Regions from separate parts of the Rhizobium sp. SRI_017 genome, predicted to be linked through region 1. Evidence: riboswitches for the same ligand, from Rfam matches in the RefSeq annotation. Region 1 holds a riboswitch; the other holds the start of a gene.

Region 1 (3,404 bases):
AATCGAGCACCGCCGACATGAACTCTTCCTGGTCGATCTCGCCGGCCGCATAGCGTCGCCGCGATTGCCACAACGCCAGGCCGGAGCCAGCAAGCTTGCCGTCATGCCAGCCGTCGAGCATCGGCCCGCCCGACAACACAATAGCGGGAATGTCGACCGTCGAAGCCGCCATGAGCGCGGATGGCGTGGTCTTGTCGCAACCGGTGGTCAGCACCACGCCGTCGAAGGGATAGCCGTAGAGCAACTCCACCAGCCCGAGATAGGCGAGATTGCGGTCGAGCGCTGCGGTGGGCCGCTTGCAGTTCTCGAACAGCGGATGGGTCGGGAACTCGATGGCAATTCCACCGGCATCCCGGATGCCGTCGCGGACGCGCTTCGCGAGCTCGATGTGATGGCGATTGCAAGGATTGATGTCGCTGCCCGATTGCGCGATCCCGATGATCGGCCTCCCGGAACGCAATTCTTCCGGGGTGATCCCCTGATTCATGAAGCGCTCGAGATAGATCGAGGTCATGTCGATATGGTCTGGATTGTCGAACCAGTCCTGCGAACGCAGGCGGCGTTTGACGGAATTTTCAGGCATTCGGGCTTCCAGCACGCTAGTGGATCGCCCGAGTCTTAGCGCTCCACGCGCTGCAGCGACAAGGCCGAAGCATTCCATTCCGGCCTTTTGTCGTACAACTGTTCAACGAGTGTGGTAGCGCTACCACGCTTCGTGATCGAGCGCGAGGCCTCCCCGCACCGCCGCCAAAAGAGGCAGGACTTAATTCGCCGCACCGCCCGCACCAAAAGCAGCGTCTCAAGTGGAGGCGCGAAGTCGCATGACGCGAGGCATATCAAACCCCTCGCACTTGTGGGAGGGGTTTGGGGCGGGGTCTTTATTTCCCGATCTTGCTCAGCGCCCGATCAAAATCCTCGATCAGATCGTCGGCATCTTCGATACCCGCCGACAGCCGCAGCAGGCCCGGTGAAATGCCGAGCTCAACGCGTGCATCCTCGGTGAGGTTCTTGTGCGTCGTCGTCGCCGGATGGGTGATCAGGCTCTTGGCATCGCCGAGATTGTTGGAGATCTTGATCACCTCGAGTCCGTTCTGAACCGCGAAGGCCGCGTTCTTGCCTGCCTTGAGTTCGAATGCAACGAGTGTCGAGCCGCCGGTCATCTGGCGTGCGATGATATCGGCCTGGGGGTGATCCTTGCGGCCCGGATAGATGACGCGAGACACGGCACTGTGGTTGGCGAGGAAATCAGCCACCTTGGTCGCGTTCTCCGTCTGCTGCTTGACGCGCAGCGCCATGGTTTCGAGACCCTTGAGCAGAACCCAGGCGTTGAACGGTGACATGGCCGGGCCGGAATGGCGGAAATAATCGTGCAGATTGGCGTCGATCCATTCCTTGTCCGACAGCACAATGCCGCCGAGGCAGCGGCCCTGGCCATCGATATGCTTGGTCGCCGAATAGACGACGATATGGGCACCGAGCTCAAGCGGCTTCTGGAAGAGCGGTGTCGCGAAGACATTGTCGACCACGACCTTGGCGCCGATCTGGTTGGCGATTTTGGAAACGCCGGCGAGATCGACGACTTCGAGCGTCGGATTGGTCGGGCTCTCCAGGAAGAACACCTTCGTGGTCGGGCGGACTGCCTTTTCCCAGTTCGACAGATCCTTGCCGTCGATCAGCGTGCATTCGATGCCGTATTTCGGCGCCAGCGTCTCGACCACCCAGCGGCAGGAGCCGAAGAGCGCGCGCGCAGCGACGATATGATCGCCCGCCTTGAGCTGGCAAAGGATCGCGGCGGTGACGGCAGCCATGCCGGATGCCGTGGCACGGCCATCCTCGGCGCCTTCGAGCAGGCACATGCGCTTTTCGAACATGTCATTGGTCGGGCTGCCGTAGCGGGCATAGATGAAGCCCTCCGTCTCGCCCTTGAAGCGCGCCTCGGCGGCCTCGGAACTGTCATAGACGAAACCCTGGGTCAGGAAGATCGCTTCCGAGGTTTCACCATATTGGGAACGCAGGGTGCCGCCGTGGACGAGTTTGGTTGCCGGCCGCCAGTTCTTGCTCATTTCATCACCTTCAGACATCAAAAAACCGGCCGCAAAAAGCAGGCCGGTTTCCAACGAACCCGGCCTTTTTAGCTACTTATTTTACGTGGCTGCAAGCCGGCCGGCCAAATCACCACGGGACAGATCGGGCTTACTCCATCTGCCCGCTTGCGTCAATTGGACGAGGTTTCTATTGTCCCGGCAAAGGGAGACGAAATGGCCGGCATTCTCGCAGATCGCGCAATAAGAACACTGTTCGACGAAGGTCGGCTCATCGCCGACGTCCCTCTCGATACCGATCAGATCCAGCCGGCGAGCCTCGACCTCAGGCTGGGCTCGAAGGCATTCCGCGTGCGCGCCTCGTTCCTGCCGGGACCCTCGAAACGGGTTGCGGACAAGCTCGACCGGCTCAAGCTGCATGTGATCGACCTCGCCCAGGGCGCGGTGCTGGAAACCGGCTGCGTCTACATCGTGCCGATCCTCGAAACACTCGACCTGCCGACTACGCTTTCCGCCTCGACAAACCCGAAGAGTTCGACCGGCCGGCTAGACATCTTCACCCGCGTGATCACTGACTACGCGCAGGAATTCGACCAGATTCCCGCTGGCTACAAGGGCCCGCTCTATCTCGAAATCTCGCCGAAGACCTTCCCCATCGTCGTGCGCCGCGGCTCGCGGCTTTCTCAGATCCGGTTCAGGAATGGGCAATCGCTGCTCAAGGAAGACGAGATGCTGGCGCTGCATCTCTCCGACACGCTGGTCGCCAGCGACACGCCCGCCATATCGGGTTCGTCGATTGCGCTGTCGATCGACCTTAAGGGCACCGGTGCAGACGGCCTTGTCGGTTATCGGGGCAAGCGGCATTCGGCGGTCATCGATGTCGACGTGAAGGCCGCCCACGATGTCTACGACTTCTGGGAGCCGATCTATAGCCGCGGCCGCAACGAACTGATCCTCGATCCGGACGAGTTCTACATTCTTGTGAGCCGCGAGGCCGTCCATGTGCCGCCGCTCTATGCGGCAGAGATGGTGCCCTTCGATCCGCTGGTGGGCGAATTCCGCGTCCACTATGCCGGCTTCTTCGATCCCGGTTTCGGCCATGCCCAGGCGGGCGGTGCCGGCGCGCGGGCGGTGCTCGAGGTACGCAGCCACGACGTGCCCTTCATCCTCGATCACGGCCAGATCATCGGCCGGCTCGTCTATGAGCATATGGACGAAATGCCGGAGGCGCTCTACGGCTCCGGCGTCGGCTCGAACTACCAGGCGCAGGGCCTGAAGCTTTCCAAGCATTTCAGGGGCACGGCAGAATAGTCCATCAGCCCTGCTTCGCCTGGCGTAGTTCGGTAAGCTCGCGACGGATCT
Region 2 (3,404 bases), on a different contig from region 1:
ATTGAGCCACACGGCCTTGCGGAAATGGCTGGTCACGCGTTCGAGCCAGACCATGCCCGCTTCCTTGTTCCAGTGCTCGACGGACCCGCCGGGCATGGTGATCTCATAGGGGCTCATGGAGGCGTCGCCAGCGAAGATCACCTTGTAGTCCGGCCCATAGGTGCGGATCACGTCCAGCGTGTCGATCATGGAGGTCTTGCGGCGATAGTTGTCCTTCCAGACGCCTTCGTAGAGGCAATTGTGGAAGTAGAAATATTCGAGCTGGCGGAACTCCGACTTCGCCGCCGAGAACAGCTCCTCGGCGACCTTCAGATGGTCGTCCATCGACCCGCCGATATCGAAGAACATCAGCAGTTTCAGCCGGTTCTTGCGCTCCGGCCGAGTCTTGACGTCGAGCCAGCCATGTTCGGCGGTCGAGCGGATCGTGTCGTCGAGATCGAGTTCCTCGTCGGCGCCGTCGCGCACCCAGCGCCGGAGACGCTTGAGTGCCACCTTGATATTGCGCGTGCCGAGTTCGACGGAATCGTCGAGGTTTTTGAAGGCGCGCTCGTCCCATACCTTCACCGCCCGGCGATGGCGCGACTCGTTCTGTCCGATCCGCACGCCTTCGGGATTGTAGCCGCCGGCGCCGAAGGGCGACGTGCCGCCCGTGCCGATCCATTTCGAGCCGCCCTGATGCCGGCCTTTCTGATCCTCAAGCCGCTCTTTCAGCGTCTGCATCAGCTTGTCGAAGCCGCCGAGCGCCTCGACCAGCTTCTTCTCCTCCTCGGTCAGATGCTTGTCGGCCAGCCGCCGCAGCCATTCCTCGGGCAGATCGCGGACGTCGATCACGGGCTGGCCCGACACGGCCCCCACACCCTTGAAATAATGCGCAAAGACCTGGTCGAAGCGATCGATGAAGCGCTCATCCTTCACCAGTGCCGCACGCGCGAGGAAATAGAACCCCTCCACATCATAGTCGGCTATGTGCTGGTCCATCCCCTCCATCAGCGTCAGAAATTCCCGGAGCGTCACCGGGACCTTGGCTGCCTTGAGCTCGAGGAAGAAGGGAATGAACACTGCGCCTTACGCCTCCTCCAGCACCCTGGCCGGAATCCCGACCTTGGAGAGATCGAATTCCGTCGTCTGGTAGACCTGGTTGATCCAGTTGCCGAACAGCAGATGCGCATGGCTGCGCCAGCGGTTGAGCGGCACCTGGGTCGGGTCGTTATGGGCAAAATAGTTGGCGGGCATCTTGATCGGGATTCCGGCCGCCTGGTCGCGGAAATATTCGTCGGCGAGTGACGTCGAGTCATATTCCACATGGTTGAACATGTAGAGCCGGTTGCCCCGCTTCTCGGCAACGAGGCAAAGGCCGGCGTCGGGCGAGGTCATCAGCGCTTCGAGGCCGGAAGATGGGTCGATGTCCTTCTGCAGCACCTCGGTCCAGCGCGATACGGGCACGGCAAAGTCATCCGAAAAGCCGAGCAGGTAGGGCGAGGACGGATTGAGATTGCGGTGCTGGTACACGCCGAAGGCCTTTTCGGCCAGGATATATTTCGGCACCTTGTGGAAGTGATAGATCGCCGCCATCGCGCCCCAGCAGATGTTGAGCGTCGAATGGACATTGGTCTCGGTCCAGTCGAGGATCGCCTTCATCTCGTCCCAATAGGTCACGTCCTCGTAGTCAAGCATCTCGACCGGCGCGCCGGTGATGATGAAACCGTCGAACTTGCGGTGCTTGATCTCGTCCCAGGTGTTGTAGAAGGCGAGCAGATGGTCCTCGGACGTGTTCTTGGACTTGTGATTGCCGATCCGGACCAGAGAGAATTCTACCTGCAGCGGCGAAGCGCCTACCAGACGGGCGATCTGCAGCTCGGTCTTGATCTTGTTGGGCATCAGGTTGAGCAGGCCGATCTGCAGCGGGCGGATATCCTGCCGGATGGCGGCGGAATCCGACATCACCGAGACACCCTCCTGAACGAGGGTCTGGAAGGCAGGCAACTGGTCTGGAATCTTGATCGGCATTTTCGGGCACTCCTAACGCCGGCGGATAAACAATCGCTGACGGTCCCCGAGTGCGGGTGGCCCTGTTTAGCGAGTTGTTTAACGTGGCTGCAAGCCGGCCGGCAAATCACCACGGTTTTCTCTTATACCGGGCGACGCAGATTTTCAATCGGGTGGAAATTCGGTTGTTTTTGGCGGGCGCAGAGCAGCCTGACGGCGGGCCAAGCGCCCTATCGCATCTCGCGTCTGGCCATGAAGGCCAGCCGTTCGAAGAGATGCACGTCCTGCTCGTTCTTGAGCAGCGCGCCGTGGAGTTTCGGCAGGGCGTTCTTGTCGCTTGCTGCCAGCGTCTCGGGCTCGACATCGTCGGTCACCAGCAGGCGGATCCAGTCGAGCGCCTCCGAGGTCGAAGGCTTCTTCTTGAGCCCCGGCGTCTCGCGGATTTCGAAGAAACGCGTCAGCGCCTCCGACAGAAGCTTCTTCTTGATGCCGGGATAATGGACCTCGACAATCGCAGCCAAAGTGTCGGCATCGGGGAAGCGGATATAGTGAAAGAAGCAGCGTCGCAGGAAGGCGTCCGGCAGTTCCTTCTCGTTGTTCGAGGTGATGATGACGATTGGCCGGACCGAGGCGCGGATCGTCTCGTCGGTCTCGTAGACATGGAACTCCATGCGGTCGAGTTCCTGCAGGAGGTCGTTGGGGAACTCTATATCGGCCTTGTCGATCTCGTCGATCAACAGCACGACCTTCCGGCCCCCGACTTTCTGGCCGGCCTCAAAGGCATTCCAGAGCTTGCCCTTGCGGATATAGTTCTTGATGTCGTGCACCCTGATGTCGCCGAGCTGGCTGTCGCGCAGGCGCGAGACTGCATCATACTCGTAGAGCCCCTGCTGCGCCTTGGTGGTAGACTTCACGTTCCATTCAATGAGATCGAGGCCCAGGCTACGGGCGACCTGGCGTGCAAGTTCGGTCTTGCCGGTGCCGGGCTCGCCCTTGACGAGCAATGGCCTTTCCAGACGGATCGCGGCATTGACCGCGACCATCAGGTCCTTGTCGGCGATGTAATGATCCGTACCCGTGAACTGCATGCCCGTCCGTCACTTCCCGAACTCAAGACAACAAAAAAGGCGGCACGAAATCGTCCGCCTTGCTTCGGCCGTGGCGCGTCGCCCGGCCGTGCCGTCACATGTCGATAATGGTGCCCTTGCCGTCGTTCCAGACGCGCATCTCGCGATCACGCTGTTCCTTCGCGCGCTGCTCGGCGCGGGTATAGGCTCGTGCCGGTTGCGGCTGACGCTCGTGGCTGGAAAGGACCGAGGACAACCATTGGCCAAACAGAAGCACCGTCGCCACGCCGGCCAGCGCAATACCGATCGACGCGGTAAACACCGTAATGATGGCCACGAAAGTGAGCCCAG

What was found. Region 1 has a riboswitch for S-adenosylmethionine ahead of AC2YI2_RS28510 (O-succinylhomoserine sulfhydrylase). Riboswitches for the same ligand answer to the same signal wherever they lie in the genome.
Region 2: it holds a riboswitch for S-adenosylmethionine, as region 1 does, so the genes downstream of both, metA (homoserine O-acetyltransferase MetA) here and AC2YI2_RS28510 (O-succinylhomoserine sulfhydrylase) in region 1, are expected to answer to the same signal.

Annotation. Positions count from the first base shown of each region.
Region 1 covers NZ_JBYCZP010000018.1:5,128-8,531, reverse strand. Annotated here, with positions in the region: gene AC2YI2_RS28515 (IlvD/Edd family dehydratase) at 1-583, opposite strand, end outside; gene AC2YI2_RS28510 (O-succinylhomoserine sulfhydrylase) at 879-2,063, opposite strand; SAM riboswitch at 2,111-2,189, opposite strand; gene AC2YI2_RS28505 (2'-deoxycytidine 5'-triphosphate deaminase) at 2,259-3,353, shown strand; gene AC2YI2_RS28500 (ion transporter) at 3,358-3,404, opposite strand, start outside.
Region 2 covers NZ_JBYCZP010000016.1:93,103-96,506, forward strand. Annotated here, with positions in the region: gene AC2YI2_RS27415 (vWA domain-containing protein) at 1-1,059, opposite strand, end outside; gene metA (homoserine O-acetyltransferase MetA) at 1,066-2,007, opposite strand; SAM riboswitch at 2,053-2,130, opposite strand; gene AC2YI2_RS27425 (AAA family ATPase) at 2,217-3,074, opposite strand; gene AC2YI2_RS27430 (hypothetical protein) at 3,169-3,404, opposite strand, start outside.